3 regions of the Streptomyces sp. BK022 genome follow, and region 3 is predicted to be linked to each of the others. Evidence: riboswitches for the same ligand, from Rfam matches in the RefSeq annotation. Region 3 holds a riboswitch; each other region holds the start of a gene.

Region 1 (10,120 bases), on a different contig from region 3:
GGACGCGGATGCCGAGCTTCTCCAGCACCGAGAGCACCGAGCCGTGGGCGCCGGGGTCGACCCGGCGCATGGCCACCGTGGTCAGCTCGGTGCCGGACGCGATCAGCGAGCGCTCCAGCACGTCCAGGCTGGGCGCGCCGCCGGTGCCCATGATCAGCCGGGAGTCCAGGGCCAGATCACCGAGGAGCAGGGGGTCGGTGGTCATGGTCAGCCTCCCTGGACGGCGGTGAGAACCTCGACCCGGTCGCCCTCGGCGAGGCCGGTCTCGGCCCACCGGGTGCGCGGGACCACGGTCTCGTTGACGGCGGCGGCCACCCCGGAGGGCGCCGGGGTGAGGACGCGGACGACGGCGTCCAGGGCGGTGCCGGGCGCCACCTCGCGGCGCTCGCCGTTGACCAGGATGTTCATGCGGAGCGCTCCAGGGTGGGGGAGGGGGCGGCGAAGCGGCGCGGCGAGAACGGGCGCGCCACCTCGGGCAGGCCCGCGCCGCACAGCACGTCGGCCATGACGTCCCCGGTGACGGGGGTGAGCAGCACGCCGTTGCGGTGGTGCCCGGTGGCCAGCAGCAGGCCGGCCAGGCCCGAGGGGCCGAGCAGCGGGGCGTTGTCGGGGGAACCGGGGCGCAGGCCGGCCAGGGTCTCGGTGAGCGGCAGCTCGGTGATGCCGGGCACCAGCTCATGGGCGTCGCGCAGCAGCTCGTACACCCCGCCCGCGGTGACCGTGGTGTCGTACCCCAGCTCCTCGGTGGTCGCGCCGATCACCAGCTCGCCGTTCTCGCGCGGCACCAGGTACACCGGCCCGCCGCGCACCACGGCCCGCACCGTACGGCTGAGGAACGGCCGGTACCGGGGCGGCACGGTCAGCCGCAGCACCTGTCCCTTCACCGGGCGCACCGGCGGTACGAGCGCCTCGGGCACGCCCGGTAGCCGCCCGCTGAGGCTGCCGCCCGCCAGCACCACCTGACCTGCGGCCAGCGAGGTCCCGTCCGCCGTGGTGATCCCGGTGGCCCGGTCCGCGGCGGTGTCGAGCCGCGCGGCCCACGTGCGGTGGAAGGCCACCCCGGCCCGCTCGCAGGCGGCGAGCAGCGCGGCGGCCAGCCGCCTGGGGTCGATCTGGTGGTCGCCGTCGGCCCGCAGTCCGCCCCGCACACCGGGCGCCAGCATCGGTTCCAGCCGGCGGCACTCCCGCCCGGACAGCCACTGGGAGTCCAGTCCGCACCGGAGCTGCAGCTCGTGCACCTCGCGGAGCTGGGCGCGGTCGTCGGTGTCGAAGGCGACGGCCAGCGTGCCCGAGCGGCGGTAGCCGAGGTCGTGGCCGGTGGCCTCGGCCAGCTCGGCGGCGAAACCGGGATAGCGGCGCACGGAGGCCAGGTTCAGGGCGAGCAGCCCCTCCTCGCCGTGGTGCAACTCGGTGACGGCGGCGAGCATCCCGGCCGCGACCCGCGCGGCCCCGCCGCCGGGAACGGGGTCCACCACGGCGGCGGTGAGCCCCCGCCCGGCCGCGCGCCAGGCGGTGACCAGGCCGATGATCCCGCCCCCGACGACGAGGACGTCCGGAGCACCGGGTCGTTCGGACGTATGTGACGGCATGGGCGTCCCGCCCCTCCCTTCGCCGGCATGACCCGGATCAGGTTCGTACGGTCGGAGGCCGCCAGCCTCCCTCTCAGCCCGGTGCGTCCGGGCTCCCGCGAGTGCAGTTACGGTGGCCAGCCTAGCCGCCCGCCCAGTTCACCCGTAAGGGAGCCCTCGCCCATGCCCCGCTCGCTCGACGGACTCACCCTCGCCCCCGTGACCGACCAGGCACCTGGCCAGGTGGGCACCGGGACCCGGTTCGCCTACCACGAGAGCGAGGGGCGGATCTGGGCCGAGTACGCGGGCGGCGACATCGCGCGCGGCCACCTCGTCGGCACCCGCGCCGGGGACCGGCTCGACTTCCGCTACGTGCAGCTCCGGCACGACGGCACCACCGCCTCCGGGCACTGCGTCTCCACCGTGGTCGAACTGCCCGACGGCCGCCTGAGGCTGGAGGAGGAGTGGCAATGGGAATCCGGGCCGGGCGCGGGCACCAGCGTGGTGGAAGAGGTCGGTGCCGCAGCGCACTGACTGACGGAGAGTCAGTGACCTAAGGTGACCGTGTGAGCGAGCAGAGATCTTCGGCGGGCCAGGCACAGGAACGGCGCGTGGTCGTCGTCGGGGCGGGGATGGCCGGGGTGCAGACCGCCGTCGCCCTGCGCGAAGGGGGCTTCGCCGGGCCCGTCACCCTGATCGGCGCCGAGGCGCACCAGCCGTACGACCGGCCCCCGCTGTCCAAGGCCGTCCTGCTGGGCACCGCCGACGGCTCCGCCTTCGACGTGGACTTCGCCTCGCTCGGCATCGATCTCCGGCTGGGCCGCGAGGCGCTCGGCGTCCGCCCCGCCGACCGCGAGGTGGACACCACCGCCGGGCCCGTCCCGTACGACGTGCTGGTCCTCGCCACCGGTGCCGAACCGGTCCGGCTGCCCGGCACGGACCAGGCGCCCGGCGTGCACCTGCTGCGCACCCTGGACGACGCCGAGCGGCTGCGCCCGGTGCTGGCCGCGCAGCACGACGTGGTGGTCGTCGGCGCGGGCTGGATCGGCGCCGAGTTCGCCACCGCCGCCCGGGAGGCGGGCTGCGCGGTGACCGTCGTCGAGGCCGCGGACCGCCCGCTGGCCGGCGCCCTGCCCGCCGAGGTCGCCGCCCCGATGACCGCCTGGTACGCCGACGCCGGAGTCACCCTGCGCACCGGCACCCGGGTGGCGGCCGTCGAGCCCGGCGCGGTCGTGCTGGACGACGGCGCCCGGCTGCCCTCCGGCGCCGTCGTGGTCGGCATCGGAGCCCGCCCCGCCACCGGCTGGCTGGCCGGTTCCGGCATCGCCCTCGGCCCGCACGGCGAGGTGCTGGCCGACGACCGGCTGCGCACCTCCGCCGAGGACGTGTACGCGGTCGGCGACTGCACCTCCTTCCCCTCGGCCCGCTACGCCGAGCGGCTGCTCGTCCACCACTGGGACAACGCCCTGCAGGGCCCCCGTACGGTCGCCGCCGACATCCTGGGCGAGGAGGCGGCGCCCTACGACCCGGTGCCGTACTTCTGGTCCGAGCAGTTCGGGCGGTTCGTGCAGTACGCGGGCCACCACGCGGCCGCCGACCGCACGGTGTGGCGCGGCGACCCGGCCGACCCCGCCTGGACCGTGTGCTGGCTGCGCGAGGGGCGTCTGGTGGCCCTGCTGGCGGTGGGCCGCCCGCGCGACCTGGCCCAGGGCAGACGGCTGATCGAGGCGGGCCGGCTGATGGACGCCGACGCCCTGACGGACCCCGCGCTCCCGCTGAAGCAGGCCGTCACCGGGTAGGCGGGGTGCCCGCGCGCGGAGTGGCCCGACTACCGGCTGCCGGTGGAGGATGGCAGGCTAGGTGTCGTGACCGAGATTGACACCAATACCGACGCTCTTGTCCCCGCCTGGCTCACCCTCCCCGACATCGCCGAACAGCTCGACGTCGAGGTGACGCGTGTACGGCAGCTGGTCAAGGAGGGCCAGCTCATCGCCGTACGCCGCGGTGAGAACCGCGCGCTGCACGTCCCCGCCGCCTTCATCGACGAGGACAAGGTCGTCAAGGGCCTCACCGGCACCCTGACGCTCCTGCGGGACAACGGTTTCACGGACGAAGAGATGATCGAATGGCTCTTCACCCCGGACCCCTCCCTGCCCGGCACCCCCGCCCAGGCCCTCAGTGAGAACCGCGGCACGGAGGTGAAGCGCCGGGCCCAGGCGCTGGCCGTCTGACCCACCGCGCTCCATCGCGCCCCAGGGCGGCGCCCGGCCCGGCGCCGCCCCCACGCAAGCCGACCCGTACACCGAACACCGGGGGACCCACCGCATGCCCGACACCGCCCGCGCCCGCCTCGCCGACGCCCGGCTCTACCTCTGCACGGACGCCCGCCGGGAGCAGGGCGACCTCGCCGAGTTCCTGGACGCGGTCCTGGTCGGCGGTGTCGACATCGTCCAGCTGCGGGACAAGGGCATGGAGGCCGCCGAGGAGCTGGCCCACCTGGAGGTGTTCGCCGACGCCTGCGCACGGCACGGCAAGCTGCTCGCGGTCAACGACCGGGCCGACGTGGCCCACGCGGCCGGAGCCGACGTGCTCCACCTCGGCCAGGGCGACCTCCCGGTGCCCGCGGCCCGCGCGATCCTCGGCGACCGGGTCCTCGTGGGCCGCTCCACCCACTCGGAGGCGGAGGCCGCCGCGGCCGCCGTCCAGGACGGCGTGGACTACTTCTGCACCGGCCCCTGCTGGCCCACCCCCACCAAGCCCGGCCGCCACGCCCCCGGCCTCGGCCTGGTCCGGTACACGGCGGGCCTGAAGACCGAGCGCCCCTGGTTCGCCATCGGCGGCATCGACCGGACCAACCTGGACGAGGTGCTCGACGCGGGCGCCCGCCGGGTGGTCGTGGTCCGCGCGCTCACGGCGGCGGACGATCCGGGTGCGGCGGCGGCCGAGTTCGCCAAGCGGCTGCGGGAGATCTGACCGGGAGCCGTCCCAAGGGGTGGACAAGGGCCCGGCAATTCGGCCAAATCACCGGTGCCCGGTTGGGTCACCGGCCACCCGTGGCTAACCTGCGGGTATGGCCCTCGGAACCGCATCCACCAGGACTGATCGAGCCCGGACCGTCCGGGACATCCTCGCCACCGGCAAGACGGCGTACTCCTTCGAGTTCTACGCGCCGAAGACCCCGCAGGGCGAGCGCAACCTGTGGAACGCGCTGCGCAGGGTCGAGGCCGTCGCGCCCGACTTCGTCTCCGTCACCTACGGCGCGGGTGGCACCACCCGTGCCACCACGGTCAAGGAGACCCAGCAGATCGTCGTCGACACGACGCTCACCCCGGTCGCCCACCTCACCGCCGTCGACCACTCGGTGGCCGAACTCCGCAACATCATCGGCCAGTACGCGGACGCCGGCATCCGCAACATGCTCGCCGTGCGCGGCGACCCGCCGGGCGACCCGATGGGCGACTGGGTCGCGCACCCCGAGGGGCTGACCTACGCGGCCGAACTGGTGCGCCTCATCAAGGAGTCGGGGGACTTCTGCGTGGGCGTCGCCGCCTTCCCGGAGATGCACCCGCGCTCCGCCGACTGGGACACCGACGTCGCCCACTTCGTGGACAAGTGCCGCGCGGGTGCCGACTACGCCATCACGCAGATGTTCTTCCAGCCCGACTCCTACCTCCGGCTGCGCGACCGCGTCGCCGCCGCGGGTTGCGAAACCCCCGTCATTCCGGAGATCCTGCCGGTCACCAGCGTGAAGATGCTGGAACGGCTGCCGAAGCTGAGCAACGCGCTGTTCCCGCCCGAGCTGAAAGAGCGCATCCTCGCGGCGAAGGACGACCCGGCGGCGGTACGCTCCCTGGGGATCGAATTCGCCACGGAGTTCTGCGCCCGGCTGCTCGCCGAGGGGGTGCCCGGACTGCACTTCATCACGTTGAACAACTCCACGGCGACGCTGGAAATCTACGAGAACCTGGGCCTGCACCAACCTCCGCGGGCCTAGACCGGCCGCACCGCGATGCGACACACTGCGTAACGGTCACTGGGAGAGGGGCGTACATGGGCTGGACGGTCCTCTACATCGCGTTCGGCGTCGTCGCGCTGTGGTTGCTCGGCGAAGTGCTGCTGCAGTACAAGGCGCGGCTGCGCTGGCGGCTGCTCGCCTTCAGCGGGTTCCTCGGTGTGGTGGTCGGCGTGCTGATGCCGTCGGTCGTCGTCATCGGGCTGGGCGCCATCGCGTTCGCCGTCGGACAGACCTACGTCACGCTGTCCTTCCGCAAGGGCTTCGCGGCCGGCTGGGCCGTCAAGCGCCCCGACGACGAGGAGGCGGGCCCGGTCACCCGGCGCCGCCGCAATCGCGCCGAGCACCAGGACCCGGTCCTCGGCGACCCCGGCCCGGACGAGTCCGCCGACTCCGGCCGTGACCACCCCGGCCCGGAGACCGCGGCGTACGCCACCGACGGTTACGACCACGACGACGCCTACGACCGCGACGACGTGTTCACCCCGGCCCGCCCCGACCCCACCGCCGCCGAGACCACCTCGGTCTACGAGCCCCAGCCCATGCCCGACGACACCGGCAGCTACGGCGTCTACGGCGACGGCACCCCGGCCCAGCCCCAGCAGACCGACCAGGCGTACGCCTACGGCTACTCCGGCTACGACCAGCAGGGCTACGCCCCGAGCGGCTATGACACCGGCGCCCAGCAGGCGTACCCCGGCTACCCCGACCCCTACGGCCAGGGTTACGAGGGCGGCTACGACAACTCCGGTTACGCGCAGCAGGGTTACCCCCAGCAGAGCTACGGCCAGGACGCATACGGCGGCCAGGGCGAGACCCCGGCGGGCGGGGTGTGGGTACCGCAGCAGCGGACCGACGAGACCTACGGCGGCGAACTCCCGCCGGAGCAGCAGCAGTACCCCTACCAGGGCCAGACCCAGCAGCAGAACACCGGCTACGACGAGCAGTACCGCTACTGACAGCCGCTCACGTCGAGCCCCGGAACTCCGGCCCCTCCACGACGAGTCCGGCCACCATCGCCCCCGACATCCCCGCGTGCGGCAGGCCGCCGCCGGGGTGGGACCAGCCGCCGACCCGGTACAGACCGGGTAGCCGCGTGGAGTTGGCGGGGTGCAGGAGACCGCCCGCGCCCGCGGCCAGTGAGGGGGCGGGTACCGCGCCGTCACGGGCGCCGGTCTCGGCCGAGTTGTGGTCCGGGGTGCGGACCTCGTGCCAGAGCAGGCGGTCGCGCAGATCCGGGACCGCCTCGGCGGCCGCGTCGAGCAGGACCTCCGCGTGGCCCGCGTCCGTGTCCAGGCCGACGGGCAGGGTCGCCCACACCACCGCCGACTCGTGTGCGTCGTCCGGGCGCAGCGCCGGGTCGTCGGGACGCAGCACGGTGACCGTGGGGACGGGGAAGGGATCGCCGCCCGGGTTCGCCAGGAAGTCCAGCTCGGCCTCCGCGTCCGGGGCGTGCACGACCGTGCGGTGCGCTGCCCCCGCCTCACGGGCGCCCCTCAGCGCCAGCAGCAGGGTGAGCCGGGCGGCGCCGCGCGCGCCGGGGCGCACATCGCCGGTGCCGTCCAGGGGGTGGTCCGTCAGGCGGCCCAGCAGGGCCGGGTCCACGTCGGCCACCACATGATCGGCGTCCGCCACCGTGCCGTCGGCCAGCTCGACGCCCGCCGCGCGGCCGTCCTTCACGGTGATCCGGGTGACCTCGGCGCCGAACACGAACTCCACCCGGCGCCGCACACAGCGCTCGTACACGGCGCGGGCCAGCTCGCGGATGCCGCCGCGCACGTACCAGGTGCCGAAGGCGTGCTCCAGGTACGGCAGGACGGCGGCGCTCGCCGGGGCGGTGCGCGGGTCGAGGCCGTGGGCCAGGGCGTGGCCGGTCAGCAGGGCCGTGAGCCGGTCGTCGCGCGTCTCCCAGGCGGCGACCTCGGCGAGGGTGGTGGCCCGGCGGGTGCGCAGCAGGCGCTTGTGCGGGACGGCCGGGTAGGGCTCACGCTCCGCCAGCACCTGCCAGTTGGGCCACAGCGGCTCCTCCAGCAGGGGGCGCCGGGTGCGGTCCCAGGCTTCGCGGGCCCGGACCAGGAAGTCACCCCAGCGCTCACCGACCCCGGCGCCCAGCGCCGCGTCCAGCGCGGAGACGACACCGGCGCGCGAGGCGTTGGGCACGGCGACCCGCGTGCCGTCCGCGAAGAGGTGCCGGGAGGAGGGGTCGACCTGGACCAGCTCGACCAGGTCCTCCAGCGGCTCCTTGCCGGTCTTCAGGAACAGGTCCCGCCAGACCGCGGGCAGCGGCAGCAGACCGGGGCCGGTGTCGAAGGCGAACCCGTCCCGCTCGAAGCGGCGCACCGCCCCGCCGTACGTGTCCGTCCGCTCGTACACCGTCACCCGGTGGCCCGCGACGGCCAGCCGGGCGGCCGCCGCCAGCGCGCCCATCCCGGCGCCGATCACCGCAATCCGTGCCATGACCGCGACTTTACCGACCACCACGGACAGTGCCGGGTCCGGGCCCGAACGCGGGGGCTTGAGTACCCGTACCTAGACGCACAGATGAGTAGCCGAGCGGATGGGCCGGGGACCTGCCGGAGGGGAGAGTGGAGACACGGCCAGGGGGCGCGGCCCGGCACCGCCGACACGGGGCGGCGGAACGGGCCCGCCCGCCGGCCGCTCCTTCCGCCGATCCGTCGGCGGAAGCGAGACACGGGGCCCGTGGCCGTCACGGTCGCGGGGGACCGCGGTGGGAACCGTACGGGGGAGAGCGAGGGCGCCGGACCGGCAGGCACCGCGGTCCGGCGCCCTTCGCGCGCCCCGGGTCCTCCCCGCCCCCGGGTCAGCCCCCGCTGACCCGTCCCTGGAGCAGCCGGGACAGCGCGGAGTGCACGTCGTCCAGCGACCGTTCCGGCTGGAAGGCCTTCCAGTCCAGCGCGGCCACCAGCACCATCCCGACCAGCGCGGCCGCGGTCAGCGGCACGTCGATCTCGTCGCTGAACTCCCCGGCCGCCACGCCCTCGCGCAGCACCCCCTCGACCACCGCCACGGCCTGCTGGCGCACCACCATCAGCGTCGACTGCCAGGCCCGGTTGGTACGCCACAGCTCGGCCACGTAGAGCTGGGTGAAGGCCGGGTAGCGGTCGATGAAGACCAGGCCCGCGCGGACCATCGCGTCCAGCGCGTCCACCCCGCCGCCGCCCTCGCCCGCGGTCCGCTCGGCGGCCTCCCGCAGCGAGGCGGTGAGCAGGCCCACGCCGTGCCGCAGCAACTCCTCGAAGAGGACCGACTTGCTGGCGAAGTTGTAGTAGACGGTGCCCTTCGCCACCCCGGCGCGCTCGGCGATCTCGTCCACCGTGGTCGCGGAGAACCCCTGCTCGGCGATGAGGGTGACGGCCGCCTCGTAGAGCTTCTGCCGGGTGGCCTCGCGGCGCGTGCCGCCGGCGGGCCGGGCGCTGGTGCTTTCCATGGACCCGATTCTCACAGGTGCGCCGGGCGGACGGGCCGCCTGTGCCGGCCCGGCGCTCACAGGCTCAGCTCCGGGTGCAGCCGCTGCAGCGTCCACACCTGGCGGCGCCGGGCGGTGAGCGCGGTCAGCGCCAGGGCGCCCGCGGTGAACGCCGTCAGCACCACGCACGCCTGCCACACCGGGCCGAGCCCCCCGCCGGTGATCAGCCGGCGCAGCGCCGAGACCACGTAACTCATCGGCAGGAAGGGGTGGATGGCGTTGAAGAAGCCCGGACTGGTCTGCACCGGGTACGTGCCGCCCGCCGAGGTGAGCTGGAGCATCAGCAGCGCCAGCACGAGGATGCGGCCGGCGGCGCCGAAGCGGGCGTTGAGCCACTGCACGATCGCCGTGAAACACGCCGTGACCAGGAACAGGAACAGGGTCGTCCCGGCCGCCCGGGCCATCTCCAGACCGATACCGAAGTGCAGGACGGACATCAGCGCGGCCGTCTGGAGCACCCCCACCGCCAGCACCGGCAGCCAGCCCGCCAGCGCGATCCGCCAGGACGGGGCGCCGGCCGCCAGGGCACGCCTGTTGAGCGGTGGGATCAGCATGTAGGCGACCATCGCGCCGACCCACAGGGAGAGCGGGATGAAGTACGGGGCGAAGCCGGTGCCGTAGTTGGGCGCGTGGTGCAGGTCGGCGGAGGAGAGCCGGACCGGGTCGGCCATCACGCCGGTGCGCTGGTCGCGGGTGCGCTCGTCGTAGTCGGGGATCTTCCCGGCGCCCTCGTGCAGACCGTCCGCCAGCCGCTCGGAGCCGTCCACCAGCTTGTACAGGCCGCTGTCCAGCGCCTTGGCGCCCGACTCGGCGGTGCCGATGCCCCGGTGCAGGGTGGCCGCGCCGGACCGGGCGGTGCCGAGGCCGGTGTGCAGCTTCTTCGCCCCGGCGGCGACGGCGTTCGCGCCCGCGTTCAGCTTGTCGATCCGGGCGACCGCGTCCGCGACGTCCTGGTGCAGGTGCGGGGCGCGCTCGGCGAGGGCGTCGGCCTGGGCGCGCAGGGTGGTCAGGTTCTTGCGCATGACCGTCAGATCACCGCCCTGCGCGGCGACG
Region 2 (10,120 bases), on a different contig from region 3:
ATCGCGTCCGCCATGGCGTCCAGGTCGTGCACATCCCCGGGCGTGAGCGGCACCTGCACGGGCGTGGCGCCGCTGATCCGCGTGATGATCGGGTACGCCTCGAAGGAGCGCCAGGCGTAGATGACCTCGTCGCCGGGACCACTGGTCGCCTGCACCAGCTGCTGGGCCACGCCGACCGAGCCGGTGCCCGTGGCCAGGTGGGAGACCGGGACGCCGAAACGCTCGGCCAGCTCGGCCATCAGACCGCCGCACGCCATGTCGGGGTAGCGGTTGAACTCGGTCATCGCCGCCGTCACCCGCTCCATCACACCCGGCAGCGGGGGATAGGGGTTCTCGTTGGAGGACAGCTTGAAGGCGACCGGACCCTCGGCCGAGGCGGGCTTGCCCGGCTTGTAGGTGGGGATACCCTCCAGCTCCGCGCGCAGCTTGGGGCTCGTCTCGCTCACCGCAGTCCTCCTCGCGACCACCGGCGGACCGTCGACGCCGCCGGCATCCAATGCTCCTCACCTTATGAGGATTCGGCGCGCTTGCGCACCGGTGCGTCCCGGCTTCCGCGGCTCCGGGGTCACGCCGGGCGACTGGCTGCGCTTTAGGGGGCGCACCACGCATTTGTCCATGCGCCGGTAGCTCGCGCCGTGGCGCGCGTCCCTCGTGAAGGTGAGTTGAGACCTCTTCGAGACATGGAGCCCTTGGCAGGCCCACGCGCGTCGACAAGACACGTCTTGCCATCGACCCAGCCAACTGACTTGCTTTCAAAGGTGGTTGGGGCCTGACGACCATGCAGAAACGTGCCTGTCAACGCATGCATATGCGTCCGCCCTACCCCACCGGAAGAGCCCTACTATCGGCTCGCCATGACAGCAGCAGGGAAGCACCAGGTGAGCCGCGCGGAAACCTCCCGGCGGGGCAGCCGGCCCGGACGGGCCGGCATCAGAGACGTGGCCGCCGCCGCCGGGGTCTCCATCACGACCGTCTCCGACGCCCTCAACGGCAAGGGGCGGCTCCCGGACGCCACCCGCCGCCATGTCCGCGAGGTCGCCGACCGGCTGGGCTACCGGCCCTCGGCCGCCGCCCGCACCCTCCGTACCGGCAAGTCCGGCCTGATCGGCCTGACCGTGACCACGTACGGGGATGAACCTTTCACCTTCACCGAGTTCGCGTACTTCGCCGAGATGGCGCGGGCCGCCACCTCCGCCGCGCTCGCCCGGGGGTACGCCCTGGTCATCCTGCCCGCGACCTCCCGGCACGACGTGTGGTCCAACGTCGCGCTGGACGGCACGGTCGTCATCGACCCCTCCGATCAGGACCCGGTCGTCAGCGAACTGGTCCGGCAGGGTTTACCGGTCGTCTCCGACGGCCGCCCGGCCGGCTCCCTCCCGGTCACCGCCTGGGTCGACAACGACCACGAGGCCGCCGTCCTCGGCATCCTCGACCACCTCGCCGCCGCCGGGGCCCGCCGCATCGGCCTGCTCACCGGCACCACCACGGACACGTACACGCACCTGTCCACCACCGCCTACCTGCGCTGGTGCGAGCGGGTCGGCCAGGACCCGGTCTATGAGGCCTACCCGGCGCACGACCCGTGCGCGGGCGCCGTCGCCGCCGACCGGCTGCTCGCCCGCCCCGACCGCCCGGACGCCGTCTACGGCCTCTTCGACCCCAACGGCACCGACCTGCTCGCCGCCGCCCGGCGCTACGGCCTGCGCGTCCCGGAGGATCTGCTGCTGGTGTGCTGCAGCGAGTCCACCGTGTACGCCACCACCGAGCCGCCCATCACCACGCTCTCGCTGAAGCCGCGCCGCATCGGCACGGCAGTCGTACAGCTCCTCATCGACGCCATCGAGGGGGTCGAGTCGGACCAGCCGGTCGAGCAGGTGATACCGACGGAGCTGATCGTGCGCACCTCCTCCCAGCGCCGCCCGCCGCGCACCACGGTCAGCCCGCCGCGGGCGCCGGAACGGGACTGACGCGGAACCGGTCCGAGGAACCCGGAGAGGTACGCGAGGCGTGGCGGGGGTCCGCCGCGCCTCGTCGAACCGGGGCGGGCAACCGGCCGGCGGCCACCCCGTCCCCGCCGGGCAACCGGCCGGACTCCTGCCCAATCGGGACGAAAGCCCCAGTGATCAGGGACCTCACCGTGATTCACCACCCCTGGGTCATCACATGGCGCGACGCGCGTTCCTATGATGGGCGCACGACACCGCGGGCCGCTGCGACCAGGCAGTCCGAAGCGGTGCAGCTTCGGCGCGATGGTGGAGGGGTCTGATGACTCAGGGGGCCGGTCTGGGACCCGATACGGAGCGTACGGCGACGTTGCGCGACTTCCGGGTGCCCGCGTACGTCCACGAGACCGGTCCGTACGCCGACGTGCACCCCGGTGACGTCGTCCCTCCGCAGGAGGAGGAGCACCCCGACGGGTACACCCCGACCGAGCGCGACCTGCCGGTCATCCAGCGCGGCGACACCCTCCCGCCCCCCGTCGAGCCCGCTCCCGCCCCGGCGCCGCAGCCCGAGGCGGGCCCCGGTCCGCTGTTCGTCGTGGGCGACGTCCACGGCTACATCGAGGAGCTGCTGAGCGCGCTGCGGGAGAAGGGCCTGGTCGACGAGGAGGGCCAGTGGTGCGCGGGCACCGCCCGGCTGTGGTTCCTCGGCGACTTCACCGACCGGGGCCCGGACGGCATCGGCGTCATCGACCTGGTGATGCGGCTGTCCGCCGAGGCCGCGGCGGCCGGCGGCTACTGCAAGGCGCTCATGGGCAACCACGAGCTGCTGCTGCTGGGCGCCAAGCGGTTCGGCGACACTCCGGTCAACTCCGGCGCGGGCACCGCCACCTTCCAGGCGGCCTGGCTGCTCAACGGCGGCCAGAAGACCGACATGGACCGCCTCCAGGACCACCACCTCCAGTGGATGGCCCGGCTGGACGCGGTCGAGGAGGTCGACGGCCATCTGCTGCTCCACTCCGACACCACCGCCTACCTCGACTACGGCGACTCGATCGAGGCGGTCAACGACACCGTCCGCGAGGCGCTGACCCGCAACGACGCGGACGAGGTCTGGGACCTGTTCCGCAAGTTCACCAAGCGCTTCTCCTTCCGGGACGAGGGCGGCGCCGACGCCGTGCGCTCCCTGCTGGATACGTACGGCGGCTCCCGGGTCGTTCACGGCCACAGCCCGATCCCCTATCTGCTCGGCCAGGTCGGTTCCGAAGAGGGTGAGGAGCGGGGCGAGCCCCACGTCGAGGGCCCGCACGTCTACGCCGACGGCCTCGCCATCGCCATGGACGGCGGCGTGACCATGGCCGGAAAGCTGCTGGTCCAGCAACTCCCGCTGGACGCCTGACCCCGCACCGCGCCGCCCGGCACCGGGCCGGGACTGCGCGGAAGGGGCACGGGGCATCGCCTCAATTTCCGGCAACCCCCTGTCACCGTGCGGTGTGACAGCTCTACCATCGGCTTATCCGTAGCAGGCTCCCCTCCGTTTCTGCCCGACGGCTCGTCACCATGCGAGCCCCAAGCCCTACGGAGCATCGGGGGATGCACATGAACAGCGTTCCGCAGCACCTGCTGAGCGAGGACCGCCGGGAATTCGAGCGGCTCCTCGATGAGGCGCTGCGCTCCGCACCGGCCCACCCGGAGCTGTCCGGCATCGGACAGCGGCTCAACCCCGAGCAGTTGCGCACGATGGCGCTCAGCGCCACGGCCCTCATCACGGCGGCGGCCGCCGCCGAGTACCAGCGCTACGTGGAGGTCCGCGAGGAGCTGCGCCATCCGGCCCCGGCCGCCGAGTCGGCCGCCGAAACCGCCCCGGTCGAGACGGAGTCGGGCGCTCTCGGGCTCGCCGCCGCCCTCGGGGAGACGGCCGAGGCCGCCGGTGCGGGCGCCAGCGCGATGGTCGCCGTGCTCGCCCCCGTGCTCGCCGGGACGGCCGCCGTGCTCTTCCTCCTCGTCGGCTACATCCTGCGGATGGTCGCCCCCGGCCAGCAGTTCGGCCGGACCATGGTGACCGTCGGCTGGGTCTTCGGGGCCGTGACGGCGGCGGCGATCCTGGCCGCCGGGGTGGCACTGCTGCTCACCGCGCTGCGCAACAGTTCCTCCGCCGAGGCGGCCGCCCAGGCGGAGGCCCGCGAGGCGGTGGCACGGGCGGGCGAGGAGTGGCGGGACGCCCTGCTGGAACGCGGCATCCTGCCGTTCCTCCGCGACGCCCTCGCCCAGCCCGGCACGCCCGCCGCCCAGCCCCTGCCGGCCCCCGGCCCGAGCCGGATGCCCCGCCTGGGCTACGGCCGCCCCGGCTTCACCAGCCCCGACGACGGCACGGCCACCGACCGGCCCCGCTTCAGCAGCCCGGACTACTCGAGCCCGGACTTCGGCGGACCGGAACACCAGCCGGACTGAACATCCGGCCGGCGTCCCGTACGACTAGGGCGTCAGGGGGTGTCCTCCGCGATCGGCAGGTAGACCCGATTGCCCGTGGCCGCGAACTCCAGTGACTTCCTCGCCATGCCCTCCTCGATCTCGGCCCGGTTGCCGCCGTGTTCGCGCCGGATGTCCTGCGAGATCTTCATGCTGCAGAACTTCGGGCCGCACATGGAGCAGAAGTGGGCCGTCTTGGCGGGCTCGGCGGGCAGCGTCTCGTCGTGGAACTCCCGTGCCGTGTCCGGGTCCAGGGCGAGGTTGAACTGGTCCTCCCACCGGAACTCGAAGCGGGCGTCCGAGAGCGCGTCGTCCCACTCCTGGGCGCCGGGGTGCCCCTTGGCCAGGTCGGCCGCATGAGCGGCGATCTTGTAGGTGATGACCCCGGTCTTGACGTCGTCCCGGTTCGGCAGCCCCAGGTGCTCCTTGGGCGTGACGTAGCAGAGCATCGCCGTGCCCCACCAGGCGATCATCGCGGCGCCGATACCGGAGGTGATGTGGTCGTAGGCCGGCGCGATGTCGGTGGTCAGCGGGCCGAGCGTGTAGAACGGGGCCTCGTCGCAGATCTCCTGCTGAAGGTCGATGTTCTCCTTGATCTTGTGCATCGGGACGTGCCCGGGGCCCTCGATCATCGTCTGCACGTCGAACCGCCGGGCGATCCGGTTGAGCTCCCCGAGCGTGCGCAGCTCCGCGAACTGCGCCTCGTCATTGGCGTCCGCGATCGAGCCGGGCCGCAGACCGTCACCGAGCGAGTAGGTGACGTCGTAGGCGGCGAGGATCTCGCAGAGCTCCTCGAAGTGCTCGTACAGGAACGACTCCTTGTGGTGCGCCAGGCACCAGGCGGCCATGATCGAGCCGCCGCGCGAGACGATGCCCGTCTTCCGGTTCGCCGTGAGCGGGACGTAGGGCAGACGCACACCGGCGTGCACCGTCATGTAGTCCACGCCCTGCTCGGCCTGCTCGATCACTGTGTCCTTGTAGATCTCCCAGGTCAGCTCCTCGGCCCGGCCGTCGACCTTCTCCAGCGCCTGGTAGAGCGGCACGGTGCCGATGGGGACGGGGGAGTTGCGCAGCACCCACTCGCGGGTGGTGTGGATGTTGCGCCCGGTGGAGAGGTCCATGACCGTGTCCGCGCCCCAGCGGGTCGCCCACGTCATCTTCTCCACCTCCTCCTCGATCGAGGAAGTGACCGCCGAGTTGCCGATGTTGGCGTTGACCTTCACCAGGAACCGCTTACCGATGATCATCGGCTCGATCTCCGGATGGTTCACATTGGCGGGCAGCACGGCGCGTCCCGCCGCGATCTCGTCGCGGACCACCTCGGGAGCGACGTTCTCCCGGAGCGCCACGAACTCCATCTCCGGCGTGATCTCCCCCTGGCGGGCGTACGCGAGCTGGGTGACCGCCCGGCCCGCGCGTCCGCGCCGGGGCTGGCGGGGCCGTCCCGGGAAGACGGCGTCCAGATTGCGCAGCCCGCCGCGCGGCGAGGTGTGCTTGAGCCCGTCGTCCTCGGGGCGGACCGGACGGCCCGCGTACTCCTCGGTGTCGCCACGGGCGACGATCCAGTTCTCCCGCAGCGGGACGAGCCCCCGGCGGACATCGGTGTCGGCTTCCGGATCGGTGTACGGGCCTGAGGTGTCGTACAGCGTGACCGACCGCCCGTTGGTGAGATGCACCTGACGGACCGGCACGCGCAGGTCGGGGCGCGAACCCGCGACATACGCCTTGTGCCAGCCGATGGACTTTCCGGCCTCCTCGCCCGACGAGTTGTTCGTCGCGTTCTGCGTGGAGGCAGGCGTGCGTGCGTCCTTGTTGGTCATGAGACCTACTCCCTACGCCGGCATTACCCGGTAACAGGTTCGGCGGTCGACGCAGCGATTCCCGTCCGCAGATGTTCACGGGGAACCACGTTCCACGTGAAACATCGCAACGACGGAGGTCAGCGCCCTCTCAGCCCGGTGCTCCGAGCTCCCGCGTGTGCAAAGGTGCCTCCACGCTAGCGCCCCATGTGACGGGATGAACAGTGGGCCTCCCCCGTTCTTGCAATGATCGGGCCGTGACCACGACGCAGCAGTCTCCCTACCCTCCTCCCGGCCCACCCCACCGGCCCGGCTCCGGACCAGGTCCCGGCGACGGGGGTGGACAGGGGCACGGGCACGGTGGGCACGGCCACGATGGGCACGGGCACGATGGGCACGGCGGGCATGGGCACGGCGGGCACGGTTCCGGGGGCGGGCACGGCCATTCCCACAGTCACGGCCCCGCCACACCGGTCTCCAAGCATCTGCGCAAGGTCATCGCGGCCATCCTGATCCCGTTCAGCGCGGCCGTCGTGGTGGGGCTGGTGGTGCTCTGGCCCGGAGGCGCGCCCCCGCACCAGCGCACCGGCGTGGGCTTCGACCGCCAGACGCAGCAGGCCACCGTCACCACGGTGACCTCCGTGAGCTGCCAGGTCGGTGGCGCGGGCGGGCAGGCCCCCGTCGGCGACCCCTCCGCCACCGGCGGCGCTCAGGGCGCCCAGGAGGACAAGAAGGGCCCCTGCAAGAAGGCCACGGTCCGGGTCGACACCGGCAAGGACAAGGGCCGCACCTTCACCGAGCTGGTGCAGCCGGACCAGACCCGGCAGCTGCACCAGGGCGACAAGGTGGTGGTCGCCTACGAGCCCAAGGCGCCGAAGGAGCTCCAGTACGCGGTCACGGATCTGAACCGCACGTTCCCCATGGCCCTGCTCGCCGGGATCTTCGCGGTCGCCGTCGTGGTGGTGGGCCGGCTGCGCGGCGTCATGGCGCTGGTGGCCCTGGCGGTCAGCTTCCTGGTACTGACCCTGTTCATCATGCCCGCGGTGCTCCAGGGTTCGAACCCGCTGCTGGTGGCGGTGGTCGGGTCGAGCGCGATCATGCTGATCGCCCTGTACATGTGCCATGGCCTCTCGGCCCGCACCTCCGTAGCGGTGCTCGGCACGCTGGTCTCGCTGCTGCTGATCGGCGTCCTGGGCTCGCAGTTCATCGGCTGGGCCGCGCTCACCGGCAACACCGACGACAACACCGGCCTGATCCACGGGCTCTACCCGTCGATCGACATGAGCGGTCTGCTGCTCGCGGGCGTCATCATCGGCTCGCTCGGCGTGCTGGACGATGTGACGGTCACCCAGACCTCGGCCGTGTGGGAGCTGCACGAGGCCAATCCCTCGATGGGCTGGCGGGGGCTCTACCGAGCGGGCATCCGCATCGGCCGCGACCACATCGCGTCCGTCGTCAACACCCTGGTCCTCGCCTACGCGGGCGCCGCGCTGCCCCTCCTGCTGCTGTTCTCCATCGCGCAGAGCGGGGTGGGCACGGTGGCCACCAGCGAGCTGGTGGCGGAGGAGATCGTGCGCACGCTGGTCGGCTCGATCGGCCTGGTCGCCTCGGTGCCCGTCACCACCGCGCTCGCCGCCCTGGTCGTCTCGGCGGACCGCCCCGCGCCCGGGGCGGCGGCTCCGAAGGGCGCCCGGCCCGTCGCGGCCCCGGGCGGCCGGGGGCGGCGTCGGAAGCACTGAGCGGGGCGCCGGGGGCGCCGGACCCTGAACCCTTGCAGAAGCGTTTCTTCAAAGGTCCACGGAGTCCGTTCGAGCGCCTGGCTCCCCTCGGCCACGCCCCGTCAGCCCGCGCTCTGCTCCTCGGCCAGGATGCGGCCCAGCGCCTCGTCGAGGTGGGTGTCGAAGTCGGCCAGCGCACCCTCCTGCCCGAGCGGCACCAGCTTGTCGGTGCGGTCGAGGAACGCCACGAGCGGCGGTGTGGAAGAGCGGAACAACGCCTGGTCGCCGCCCACCTGAAGCCGGATCAGCACCTCGCCCAGCACCTCGCAGTCGACGGGGGAGATGTGCACATCCCCCTCGCCGCACGGCCGACCGACTCCGTCGATCATCAACTCCCGGCCGAAGACCCAGGTCACCGGGGCGTCACCGGGCAGATGGAAGGTGAGCCGCACCGCGTAGGGATCACTCGTCTCATAGCGCAACTCCACCGGAATACGGAAGGAAAGCTCCTCCGAGACGAGAAAGCTCATCATGACTTCTGCCTGTACGGACTCGCGCATCGCCTACCCCGTCATAAGACATCGACTGGCCGGGTTTAATCCCTGACTGGGGTCAAATCTAGCTGAACGTGCATGGCAGATCACAAGGAGTGAGTTTTCAGATGCTGATAGAGAGCGCCAGCGCACCCATGTGACGGCCCATTTCCGCCTGCAACCTCCTTGTCATACACGGGAGTTGATCCACCTGATGGGCGGGGAGCGAAATCGCCATCGTCGCCGCGGTTGTACCGACAGTGATCGGCACCGCCGCACAGACCGCGCCAAGGGCGTACTCCTGCCGCTCCACCACCGGTTCCATGCGCCGGGTCCTGGCCAGGCGCCTGAGCAGGGCATCGTTGTCGCGGACCGTGTAGGGGGTGAGGGAACGGACCGGATAGCGCGCGAGGTGATCACGACGTGCGTCGTCGTCCAGTTGGGAGAGCAGGCATTTCCCGACGGCGTGGGCGTGTCCCGTCTCGCGGAAGTCGGCCCACTCCGCGACCGCCGGCGTCTCCCGTGAGTCGGCCACGCACATGACCTCGACCTCACCGTCCCGGTACATCGCGTAGTACACCGGGGCACCGATCGCGTCGCGCCAGTGCGCGAGGGTGTCGGCCACCGTGCTGCGACGTTTCTGCTGCGCTCCGCTGCTACTCAGCCGGTCCGCCGCATCACCGAGGAAGAACCGCCCCTTGTCCCGGCGCAGATAGCCCTCGTGCACCAGGGTGCGCAGCAGGTGGTACGCCGTGGGGAGCGCGAGGCCCGTCTCGCGGGCCAGTTGCTTGGCGGGGGCGCCGTACTCGTGCGCGGCGACCGTCTCCAGCAGGCGCATCGCGCGCTGGACGGAACCGATGAGCGTGGCGGAGTGCTTGTCGGGGGCGGTGGCGGCGGGCGGCCGCTGCAACGGGGGCGCGCAGGACCGTGCGGGAGCCGGGGGTGCGTGGGGTCCTGCCGGGGCGGTGTCGACCGTGGCCAAGGATTTACTCCCGAAGCGCGGAGGTGGGGGCGGCCCGTGCGGGGTGGACACGGGGGGGGGCGTGCCGCCCGCGGGGTTCGGGGCCCCACGGGAGTTCCGGACTCTAACCGTCCACCACCGCGCGCGGACGGCCTGCCGGGGAAACTTCCCTCCCCCGAGGGAACCGGCGTTCCGTGTTACCGCCCCGTGTCACCGCTCCCCGGCGCCCCCGCGCGTCACCAGTCGCCGCGCGAGGAAGAGCCCGCCGTGAACTTCCGCACCACGTAGATGAGTCCGCCGACCAGGGCGACGAAGAGCAGGAGCTTGAACAGCAGGCCGATCAGGAAGCCGACCACGGTCGCTATCAGGCCGCCGAACACCACCAGCGCGATGACCGGCACCGCGACCCACTTCACCCACCACGGCAAGCCCGTGAAGATCTCTCGCATCGCCCTGTCCTTTGCGCTAGCGGTTCTTGATGTCCCGCTTCGATGCTAGGGCCGGCGAAGCCCTCCGTGGGGGTCTCGCACCCCTTGTCGTCCCCTGATCCATCCCCTAGGGAACCCTGAGACCGGACCCTCAGCCCTCGGGCGGAGAGAACACCACCAGGACCCGCAGGTCCTCGCTGATGTGGTGGAACTTGTGGGACACCCCGGCGGGCACGTAGATCACGCTGCCCCTGGCGACCTCGGTGGTCTCC
Region 3 (10,120 bases):
CAAGGCATGCGTCTGCCGTGGCCAGGTCGGCACGGAAGAACGAATCCTCGCCGAGTGGCCCACCGCTGACAATGACCATCCAGGCCGTCCGCCGTTCAATCATGCGGTCACCGTCGACCTTGAAGACGGTCGTGACTCCGCGCTCGGCCAGCCACTCCATCAGCTCCAGCATGTCCACTCGCACCCCTCCGGAGAGATCGTCTCGTTCCTGCAGCACGCATTCCTGGGCCGTCCGAGGCCGTCCAACGCCGACAGACGCCACCCACGGGTGACCACCCCCACCCCGCTCCGGCCTGGGCACCCCGAGTCGATCTGAGACACTGGTACCACCATGCCCAAGCCCGGAGAACTCACTTTCGTTGCCCCCCGCGGAGCCAAGAAGCCGCCGCGGCATCTCGCTGATCTTTCGCCCGCCGAGCGGAAGGACGCTGTCGCGGAGGCGGGGGAGAAGCCGTTTCGTGCCAAGCAGCTCTCGCAGCACTACTTCGCGCGGTACGCGCACGACCCCGAGCAGTGGACGGACATCCCGGCCGGCTCGCGGGAGAAGCTGCGGGAGGCGCTGTTCCCGGAGCTGATGTCGGTGGTCCGGCATCTGGCCACGGACCAGGGCACCACCCGTAAGACGCTGTGGCGGCTGTTCGACGGCACGCTCGTGGAGTCGGTGCTGATGCGGTACCCGGACCGGGTCACCATGTGCATCAGCAGCCAGGCCGGGTGCGGGATGAACTGCCCGTTCTGCGCGACCGGGCAGGCGGGCCTCGACCGGAACCTGTCCACCGCCGAGATCGTGCACCAGATCGTGGACGGCATGCGGGCGCTGAGGGACGGCGAGGTGCCCGGCGGCCCCGCGCGGCTCTCCAACATCGTCTTCATGGGCATGGGCGAGCCGCTCGCCAACTACAAGCGGGTCGTGGGGGCCATCCGGGCGCTCACCGACCCCGCCCCCGACGGCCTCGGGCTGTCCCAGCGCGGTATCACCGTGTCGACCGTCGGCCTCGTCCCCGCCATCCACCGCTTCGCCGACGAGGGCTTCAAGTGCCGGCTGGCGATCTCGCTGCACGCCCCCGACGACGAGCTGCGCGACACCCTCGTCCCCGTGAACACGCGGTGGAAGGTGCGCGAGGTGCTGGACGCCGGGTTCGAGTACGCGGAGAAGTCCGGCCGCCGGCTGTCCATCGAGTACGCCCTGATCCGGGACATCAACGACCAGGCGTGGCGCGGTGACCGGCTCGGCCGGATGCTCAAGGGCAGGCCCGTGCACGTCAACCTGATCCCGCTCAACCCCACCCCCGGCTCCAAGTGGACCGCCTCCCGTCCCGAGGACGAGAAGGCGTTCGTGGAGGCCATCGCCGCGCACGGCGTGCCGGTGACCGTCCGGGACACCCGCGGTCAGGAGATCGACGGGGCGTGTGGCCAGCTCGCGGCCACCGAGCGGTAACCTGGGCCGGTCAGTACAACGTCATACCAGTCATACATCTGCATATTCCGACAGGGGAGCGCCACAGCGCTGAGAGTGCGGCAACCAGGCCGCAGACCCTCTGAACCTCGCCCAGGTCATTCTGGGTAGGAAGTTCGGTCATCACTCAAGCTGTTGTGCCCTGCCCGGCCTCCCGCGCGGAGTCCGGGCAGGGCCGCGTCTCTTCCTGGCCCACCCAGGAGGACCACCAGTGCACACCAAGACCTTCGTGGCCGCGGCGGCCGGCCTCGGCCTGCTCACGCTCTCCGCGTGCGGGTCCGCCGACACCAAGGGGGCCGCGGACACCAAGACCGTGACCCTCGTCAGCCACGACTCGTGGGCCGCGTCGAAGAACGTGATCGCGGACTTCGAGAAGCAGTCCGGCTACAAAGTGCGCGTCCTCAAGGACGGCGACGCCGGGCAGGCCGTCAACAAGGCGATCCTCACCAAGGACAACCCGCAGGGCGACGTCTTCTTCGGCGTCGACAACACCCTGCTCTCCCGCGCCCTCGACAACGGCCTCTTCCAGCCGTACGCCGCCAAGGGCCTCGGGCAGGTCGACCCCGCCTTCCAGCTCGACGCGGCGGGGCACCGCGTCACCCCGGTCGACCAAGGCGACATCTGCGTCAACTACGACAAGGCCTACTTCACCGAGCACAAGCTGAAGCCGCCGCGCACCTTCGCCGACCTCGCGGACCCGAAATACAAGAACCTCCTGGTCACCGAGAACGCCGCCACCTCCTCGCCCGGCCTCGGCTTCCTGCTCGGCAGCGCGGCCGGATACGGCGACAAGGGCTGGGAGGGGTACTGGAAGAAGCTGAAGGCCAACGGCGTCAAGGTCGTCGACGGCTGGGAGCAGGCGTACTACCAGGAGTTCTCCGGCTCCTCCGAGGGCAGGAAGGCGGGCGGCGACCGGCCGCTCGTCGTGTCGTACGCCTCCTCGCCGCCCGCCGAGGTGATCTACGCCAAGAAGAAGCCGAAGACCGCCCCGACGGGTGTCTCGGACGGCACCTGCTTCCGGCAGGTCGAGTTCGCCGGCCTGCTGGACCACGCGAAGAACCCCGCGGGCGGCAAGGCGTTCCTCGACTTCCTGCTGTCGAAGCAGTTCCAGCAGGACATGCCGCTGAACATGTTCGTGTACCCCGTGATCAAGGACGCGAAGGTGCCCGCCGAGTTCACCGAGTACGGGCCCGCCGTCAAGAACCCGGCGACCATGGCGCCCCGGAAGATCGCCGCCAACCGCGACCAGTGGGTCAGCTCGTGGACGTCACTCGTTCTGAAGTAGCGCGAGCAGCCGGACGGCGAGGCCGCGGGAGCGCGGCGCGGCTGGGGCTCATGGCCCTGCCCGTCGCGTTCTTCGCGCTGTTCTTCGCCTGGCCCGTCGCCGCGATCACGGCGCGCGGGCTCAAGGCCGACGGCACCTGGCACCTCGGGCGGTTCGCCGAGGTGCTGGGCCGCTCCGACATCCGGCACGTGCTCTGGTTCACCACCTGGCAGGCCCTCGCCTCCACCGCGCTGACCCTGCTGATCGCGCTGCCCGCCGCCTGGGTCTTCGCCCGGCTGGAGTTCCCCGGCAAGCAGGCGCTGCGGGCCGTGGTCACCGTGCCGTTCGTGCTGCCCACGGTGGTCGTCGGCACCGCGTTCCTCGCCCTGGTCGGCCACGGCGGACTGCTGGACGAGCTGTGGGGCGTCCGCCTGGACACCACGGTGTGGGCGATCCTCCTCGCGCACGTCTTCTTCAACTACGCCGTCGTGGTCCGCACCGTCGGCGGGCTCTGGGGACAGCTCGACCCCCGGCAGGAGGAGGCCGCCCGGATGCTCGGCGCCTCCCCGCTGCGCGCCTGGCGCCAGGTGACCCTGCCCGCGCTGGCCCCCGCGGTGGCCGCCGCCGCGCTGATGGTCTTCCTGTTCACCTTCACCTCCTTCGGCGTGGTCCAGATCCTCGGCGGGCCCACCTTCTCCACCCTGGAGGTGGAGATCTACCGCCAGACCTCCGAGGTCTTCGACCTGACCACGGCCGCCGTCCTCACCCTGGTGCAGTTCGCCGCGGTGGGCGCGATCCTCGCCGTGCACGCCTGGACGGTACGGCGCCGGGAGACCGCGCTGCGCCTGGTCGACGCCTCCGGCACCGCCCGCCGTCCGCGCGGCGCCGGCCAGTGGGCGCTGCTCGGCGGGGTGCTCGCCACCGTCGCGGTGCTGCTGGTGCTGCCGCTCGGCGTGCTGGTGCGCCGCTCGCTGGACGCGCCGGGCCTCGGCTACTACCGGGCACTGACCGACGCCGACGGCGGTACGTTCCTGGTGGCGCCGCTGCACGCGGTGTGGACCTCGCTGGAGTACGCGGTCGCCGCCACCGGTATCGCCCTGGTGGTCGGTGCCCTGGCCGCCGCGGCACTGGCCCGCAGGGACGCGGGCCGGCTGATGCGCGGGTTCGACGCGCTGTTGATGCTGCCGCTCGGCGTCTCCGCCGTGACGGTCGGCTTCGGCTTCCTGATCGCGCTGGACGAGCCGCCGCTGGACCTGCGCCAGTCCTGGTTCCTGGTCCCGCTCGCCCAGGCGCTGGTCGGCGCCCCCTTCGTCGTACGGACCATGCTGCCGGTGCTGCGGGCGGTGGACACCCGGCTCAGGGAGGCGGCGGCGGTGCTCGGGGCGTCGCCCTGGCGGGTGTGGCGGGAGGTCGATCTTCCGCTGGTGCGGCGGGCGTTGCTGATCGCGGCGGGGTTCGCGTTCGCGGTGTCGCTCGGCGAGTTCGGGGCGACCGTGTTCATCGCCCGGCCGGACAACCCCACGCTGCCGGTCGCGGTGGCCCGGCTGCTGAGCCGGCCGGGGGAGCTGAACTATGGCCAGGCGATGGCCCTTTCCACGATTCTCATGGTGGTCTGCGCGGCCGCGCTGCTCCTGCTGGAGCGGCTGCGCACCGACCGGACGGGGGAGTTCTGATGCTGCTGAGCCTGAAGGAGGCGACCGTCCGTCTCGGCGGGCGGCCGGTGCTCGATGCGGTGAACCTCGGTGTCGCCGAGCACGAGGTGGTGTGCGTGCTCGGGCCCAGCGGCAGCGGCAAGTCGACGCTGCTGCGGAGCGTGGCCGGCCTCCAGCCCCTGTCCTCGGGGCGGGTGCTGCTCGACGGGCGGGACCAGACGGGGGTGCCCGCGCACCGGCGCGGGGTCGGGCTGATGTTCCAGGACCACCAGCTCTTCCCGCAGCGGGACGTGGGCGGCAACGTCGCCTTCGGGCTCCGCATGCACGGCATGCCCAAGGAACAACGGGAGTCGCGGGTAAGGGAGTTGCTGGAGCTGGTCGGGCTGCCCGGCGCGGCCCGGCGGGCGGTGGCCGGGCTGTCGGGCGGGGAGCAGCAGCGGGTCGCCCTCGCGCGGGCGCTCGCGCCCCGGCCGAGGCTGCTGATGCTGGACGAGCCGCTCGGGCAGTTGGACCGCTCGCTGCGGGAGCGGCTGGTGGTCGAACTCCGGGAGCTCTTCAGCCGGCTCGGCACCACCGTGCTCGCCGTCACCCACGATCAGGGCGAGGCGTTCGCGCTGGCCGACCGGGTGGTGGTGATGCGGGACGGGGGGATCGCGCAGTCCGGGACCCCGCTGGAGGTGTGGCGCAGGCCGGCCGACGCGTTCGTGGCCCGCTTCCTCGGCTTCGAGAACGTGGTACCGGCGCGTGTGACCGGGGCGGCCGCCGACACCCCCTGGGGCAAGCTGCCCGTGCCCGAGGGGTCACCGCAGGGCGCCGGTGAGCTGCTGGTCCGGCCCGCCGGGGTGCGGCTCGTGGGCGTCGGGGAGGGACTCGCCTGCACGGTGACCGCCCGCACCTTCAAGGGCACCCATGTGGCGCTCCGGCTCCAGCCCCGCGACGGCGGCCCGCACCTGGAGGCGGCCTGCCCGCTGCGCGACGCGCCCGGGACCGGCGCCGAGGTCGGGGTGGAGTTCGACGCGGCGGAGACCGTCGTCCTCGGCTGACCCGCGCACAAGGCAGCGGCCCGCCCCCGTACGAGAGGGGGACGGGCCGCTGTCGTGCTGGGTGGGCGAAGACGTCAGCTGCCGGTCTTCGCGCCACGGCGGCGCATGCCGAAGTACACCGCGCCACCGCCGACGACGACGAGGGCACCGGCGACACCGGCGATCAGGCCGGTGTTGGAGTTCGCACCGGTCTCGGCGAGGTTCGAGTCACCGATCGCCGCGGACGGCGCGTTGCTCGGAGCCTCGGACGCCGGAGCGGCGGCGCTGCTCTCGCTCGCGGACGGGGCGGCGCTGCCCTCGGCCGGGGCCGACGCGGACGGAGCGGCGGACTCGGAGGCGGGCGTGGTGGGGGAGGGGGACTCCTCCTTCTTGCACGCGGTCGCCGGAGCCGTCAGGTTGGGCTCGATGTTCTTGTTGTCGATGAAGCGGGGCACGTTGACGTTGACGCGGTAGACCGCGCCGGGCGCCCAGTCCTCGTCGAAGACGATCGTGGCGCCCTCCTTGGTGCCGGTCACCACCTGCTCGCCGATCTTCTTCTCGTCGGCGCCGTTGTTCTCCAGGAACACCGAGACGGTGGCCTTCTGGCCGGAGAAGTCGCGGTCGGTGACGGTGATCTGGCCCTTCTCACCCTTGCACGTGGCCTCGGCCTTGAACTCGCCGATGTTGCAGGCGAGAGCCTGACCGGAGACACCCAGGACCAGGGCGGCCGACGCGGAGGCCAGGCCCAGGATGCGCACGGAGCGGCGCGCGTTACGGCGGGATATGGACAAGTCATGTCCTTTGCTGAGTGCAGAACTGCGGGGGGTTGAAGGGGAGTTGGAGCGGAGCCCCAGCGTCCCCACAAGACACACAGGTTTATAAGCGCGCCATAAGCGTGTCAATGCGTAAGCAGTCAACGGGCGTTGACTTTACCTTCTTATTGCTCGGCGAGACGTTTCAACGCGTCGGAAGCCAGCTCGATCCGGCCAACCAGGGCGATACGGGACTCCATCGGCCGTTCCCGTGCCAACGCCCGCAGCAGGGGCCAGGTGGGGAGCTTCTCGGTCCAGTGCTCCTCGTCCACCAGCACCATGGGCGTCGGATTGCCGCGCGAGCCGTAGTAGTTGGGCGTGGCGTTGTCGAAGATCTCCTGCACCGTCCCCGCCGCGCCCGGCAGGAACACCACCCCGGCGTTGGAGCGGGCCAGAAGGCCGTCCTCACGCGTGGCGTTGGCGAAGTACTTGCCGAGGTGGGAGGCGAACGCGTTGGGCGGCTCGTGCCCGTAGAACCAGGTCGGGATGCCCACCGACCCGCCCCCGCCCGGCCAGCGTTCCCGCACCTCGAAGGCGGCCCGCGCCCAGTCCGTCACGGACGGGGTGAAGGAGGGTGCCTTGGCCAGAATCCGCAGGGCCTCGGTCAGCATCCCCTCCTCGAAGGGTGCCGCGTACGCCCCGAGGTTGGCCGCCTCCATCGCGCCCGGACCGCCTCCGGTCGCCACCGTGAAGCCGGCGCGGGCCAGTTCGCGGCCGAGCCGGGCCGCGCCCGCGTACTCCTCGGTGCCGCGGGCCATCGCGTGGCCGCCCATGACGCCCACCACCCGTGCGCCGGTGAGGAGTTCGTCCAGCGCGTCGGAGACGGAGTCGTCGTGGACCGCGCGCAGCATCGAGGCGAGGATGTCGCCGTCCGACTTGGTCCGCTGGAACCACGCGTACGCCAGCGCGTCCGGCGTCGCCTCGTATCCGTCGGCCAGCGAGGCGAACAGCTCCTCGGGGGTGTAGACGAAGCCGCGGTACGGGTCGAAGGGCAGGCCCGGCACCGGAGGGAACACCAGGGCGCCCCGGGCGGTGAGGTGCGCGGACGCGCCGAGGTGCATGGGGCACCCGAGGAAGACGGCGCCCGTGGTGTCCAGCCTCAGCAGGTCCTCCGTACGGCCGGTCAGGTCGACGGCCTGCACGCGGAACCCCGCGAGGGTGCCGTGCGCGGCGACGACGGCGTCGAACTCCGCCAGCGACTCGATCTCGTGGTCCGGGGCGACCTCTTCGGGCCGGGCGGGTATCGGAGGCATCCGCACATGCTAGTGCGGCCCCGCCTCACCTCCCGGCCCCGCCTCGTCACGCGACACGGTGCCGGGCCCGTAGCCGGGTGAAGGCGGTCGGGGTCGGCCGGTGGGGGAGGAAGTCGCGGATGCGCTCGGCGCAGGCGCGGGGGGACTCGGCCCCGGTGTCGCACTCCAGGTCGTAGTCGCCGTGGGCGTGGACGAGGTCGTACTGGAGGGCGGCGAGGCCCGGCTCCCGGTCGCCGCGGGCCCGCTCGCGCCGCTCCAGCTCCTCCAGCGGGCAGTGGACGCCCACGAAGAGCACGTCCTCGGGGCGCAGTACGGTCAGGCAGTCGGTCAGCCGCCACGGCTCGCTGAGCACGTGGTCCACCACCAGGTCGTTACCCACCTCCGCCATGGCCGCGACCGAGCGGTGGAAGCCGAGCCGGGTCCGGCGCAGCGCGGCATCGAACTCCTTCTGCGACAGCTCCCGTCGGGCCCGCATCGCGTTGAAGGCGTCCACCGAGAGGTGGGAGTACACGCCGTCGTCCAGGAGACCGAGCAGCTCGCGCGCGATGCTCGACTTCCCGGAACTCGACGTGCCGTTGAGAAAGATGATCCGGCCGGGTGTCATGCGGGCATGATCAGCCCTGGACCGCGGCGGGGTCCATCCACATGACCTCCCAGGTGTGGCCGTCCAGGTCGTCGAAGGCGCGGCCGTACATGAAGCCGTGGTCCTGCGTCGCCCCGTGCGCGGTGCCGCCCGCCGCGATGGCCTTCTCCACCAGCTCGTCCACCTTCTCCCGGCTCTCCGCGCTCAGACAGAGCAGGGTCTCGCTGGAGGTGCGGGAGTCCACGATCTTCTTCTGGGTGAACTGGGCGTAGTGCGCCGGCGAGAGGAACATCGCCACGATGGTGTCGCTGATCATCACGCTGACCACTTCGTCCGTGCTGAACTGCTCGTTGATGCCGTAACCCAGGTCGCTGTAGAACTTCCGGGTGGCGGGCACGTCGGCGGTGACCAGGTTCACGAAGATCATCTGCTGGTACATCGGTTCTCCCCTGCTACAAGTGCGCGAGCTGCGTTCGCCGGTATAGACGACGGGCCGCCGGAAAACTCATCGGCGGCCCGCGGACTTTCCTTCTTCGCTCGTCCCTCAGCGCGTCGGCGGCAGTGCCGACAGGTAGGCGATCAGCAGGGTGAGCGGGACGAACAGGGTGATCAGCGCGGCGGCCCGCAGGGCGGCGGAGCCCCGCAGCATGGTGGCCGGGGCACCGAGGCGGAGCAGCGCGGCGGTGGTGCCGGCGCGGTTCTGGCGGGTCTCGACGGCGGCGGTCAGCAGCGTGGCCAGTGTGCAGCCGCCGACCACCAGGGTGGCCACGGTCGACAACGGGCCGAAGGCGGCGGCCGGCTGGTCGTACAAGGCGGTCGTGGCGAGCGCCGCCGACGTCACCGCGCAGACCACCCCCAGCGGGCGTCCGATCCGGGTGGCCTCCGACATCAGCACCCGCCCCGCCAGCAGCCGCAGCGCGCCGGGCTGCGCCGACTGGAGCACCCGCCCGCACAGGTAGGTGAGGCCCGGCGCGGCCAGGACCAGTCCGAGCGCGGTGAGCAGCCAGCCGCCCAGTACCGCCGCGCCCTCCACGGGCAGCGCCAGCACGGACGCCGGGGCGGCCCGGTTCGCGTACGCCTGCACGGCGAGGCCCGCCGCCAGCGCGGCGACACCCCAGGGAAAGCCCGCCGGTGCCTCGCGGGGCGGCGGCGCGACGGTCAGTACGTCCGACCACCCTTCGGCCCCGGCCTCCACCGGAGCTTCGGCCGAAGCGGGTGCCTCCGCCTTGTGCAGGACGGCGTGCCAGCGGGCGCCGATGGACGCCGTGCCCTTCGAGGCGGGCCGGCGCGGGTCCCGGGGGCGCAGGCTGAGCGCCACCGCGGCCGACGCGGCGAGCGGCAGCAGCGCCAGCAGCGTCAGCGCGGCCGGTACCGGAAGCGGCCGGCCGGCCGCGAGGAACTGCGCGCCCTTCCCGTCGATGGGCAGCCCCGACAGGTCGCCGCGCAGGTGCAGGAAGAACAGCAGGGCGACCAGTGAGCCCAGCGTGCAGGCGAGCAGCGTGGTCAGCGCGGAGACCGCCATCAGCCGGCCCGGCCCGAGTCCCACCGCCGACAGCCCCGGCCGGGGCCGGGTGCCGGGGTCGGTACGGGCCACCGCGAGCGCCAGGTAGACCGTCGCGGCGAGCGGCACCACGCACCAGGCCAGGCGCAGCGCGGCCGCGCCCGGTGTCTGGGGGTGGCCCATCGCGTAGCCGAGGGAACCGAGCAGCAGGAAGCCGGTGCCCGCCGAGGCGGCCGCCACCAGCAGGCGGCGCAACTGGACGGCGGGCCGGGCCGCGCGGGTCAGACGGAGAGCGAGCACGCCGCCCGGCCTTCCGTGTCCGGGGAGTCGGGGAGGTGCACGGTCTTCACCCGGCGCCCGTCCAGCAGCGAGACCGAGCGGTCGGCGAGCGCCGCCGTCTCCGGGTCGTGGGTGGCGAGCACCACCGTGATGCCGTGCGAGCGGGCCGCCGTGGTCAGCGTGCGCAGGACGTGCCCCCGGTCGGCGCGGTGCAGCGGCGCGGTCGGCTCGTCGGCGAACAGCACGGTCGGTCCGGGGGCCAGCGCGCGGGCGATGGCGACGCGCTGCCGCTCCGCCT

What was found. Region 3 has a riboswitch for thiamine pyrophosphate ahead of EV284_RS11105 (thiamine ABC transporter substrate-binding protein). Riboswitches for the same ligand answer to the same signal wherever they lie in the genome.
Region 1: linked by a shared signal. The riboswitch ahead of thiO (glycine oxidase ThiO) and the one ahead of EV284_RS11105 (thiamine ABC transporter substrate-binding protein) in region 3 are both predicted to bind thiamine pyrophosphate.
Region 2: linked by a shared signal. The riboswitch ahead of thiC (phosphomethylpyrimidine synthase ThiC) and the one ahead of EV284_RS11105 (thiamine ABC transporter substrate-binding protein) in region 3 are both predicted to bind thiamine pyrophosphate.

Annotation. Positions count from the first base shown of each region.
Region 1 is NZ_SHKU01000003.1:887,994-898,113, forward strand. Features, by position in the region: partial or broken gene EV284_RS15575 (thiazole synthase) at 1-205, opposite strand, end outside; gene thiS (sulfur carrier protein ThiS) at 208-408, opposite strand; gene thiO (glycine oxidase ThiO) at 405-1,589, opposite strand; TPP riboswitch at 1,586-1,698, opposite strand; gene EV284_RS15590 (hypothetical protein) at 1,752-2,102, shown strand; gene EV284_RS15595 (FAD-dependent oxidoreductase) at 2,135-3,367, shown strand; gene EV284_RS15600 (Rv2175c family DNA-binding protein) at 3,434-3,799, shown strand; gene thiE (thiamine phosphate synthase) at 3,894-4,541, shown strand; gene metF (methylenetetrahydrofolate reductase [NAD(P)H]) at 4,639-5,562, shown strand; gene EV284_RS15615 (hypothetical protein) at 5,619-6,539, shown strand; gene EV284_RS15620 (NAD(P)/FAD-dependent oxidoreductase) at 6,547-8,037, opposite strand; gene EV284_RS15625 (TetR/AcrR family transcriptional regulator) at 8,402-9,028, opposite strand; gene EV284_RS15630 (YhgE/Pip domain-containing protein) at 9,085-10,120, opposite strand, start outside.
Region 2 is NZ_SHKU01000006.1:171,615-181,734, forward strand. Features, by position in the region: gene hisC (histidinol-phosphate transaminase) at 1-446, opposite strand, end outside; gene EV284_RS24555 (LacI family DNA-binding transcriptional regulator) at 855-1,967, shown strand; gene EV284_RS24560 (metallophosphoesterase) at 2,266-3,339, shown strand; gene EV284_RS24565 (hypothetical protein) at 3,534-4,391, shown strand; gene thiC (phosphomethylpyrimidine synthase ThiC) at 4,424-6,229, opposite strand; TPP riboswitch at 6,222-6,394, opposite strand; gene EV284_RS24575 (YibE/F family protein) at 6,466-7,947, shown strand; gene EV284_RS24580 (SsgA family sporulation/cell division regulator) at 8,049-8,486, opposite strand; gene EV284_RS24585 (IclR family transcriptional regulator C-terminal domain-containing protein) at 8,584-9,441, opposite strand; gene EV284_RS24590 (DUF5326 family protein) at 9,657-9,869, opposite strand; gene EV284_RS24595 (cupin domain-containing protein) at 10,000-10,120, opposite strand, start outside.
Region 3 is NZ_SHKU01000002.1:1,086,928-1,097,047, forward strand. Features, by position in the region: gene EV284_RS11095 (hypothetical protein) at 1-172, opposite strand, end outside; gene rlmN (23S rRNA (adenine(2503)-C(2))-methyltransferase RlmN) at 332-1,438, shown strand; TPP riboswitch at 1,481-1,588, shown strand; gene EV284_RS11105 (thiamine ABC transporter substrate-binding protein) at 1,668-2,741, shown strand; gene EV284_RS11110 (iron ABC transporter permease) at 2,792-4,393, shown strand; gene EV284_RS11115 (ABC transporter ATP-binding protein) at 4,393-5,415, shown strand; gene EV284_RS11120 (LAETG motif-containing sortase-dependent surface protein) at 5,490-6,185, opposite strand; gene EV284_RS11125 (LOG family protein) at 6,332-7,459, opposite strand; gene EV284_RS11130 (AAA family ATPase) at 7,506-8,063, opposite strand; gene EV284_RS11135 (VOC family protein) at 8,074-8,481, opposite strand; gene EV284_RS11140 (hypothetical protein) at 8,587-9,843, opposite strand; gene EV284_RS11145 (ATP-binding cassette domain-containing protein) at 9,825-10,120, opposite strand, start outside.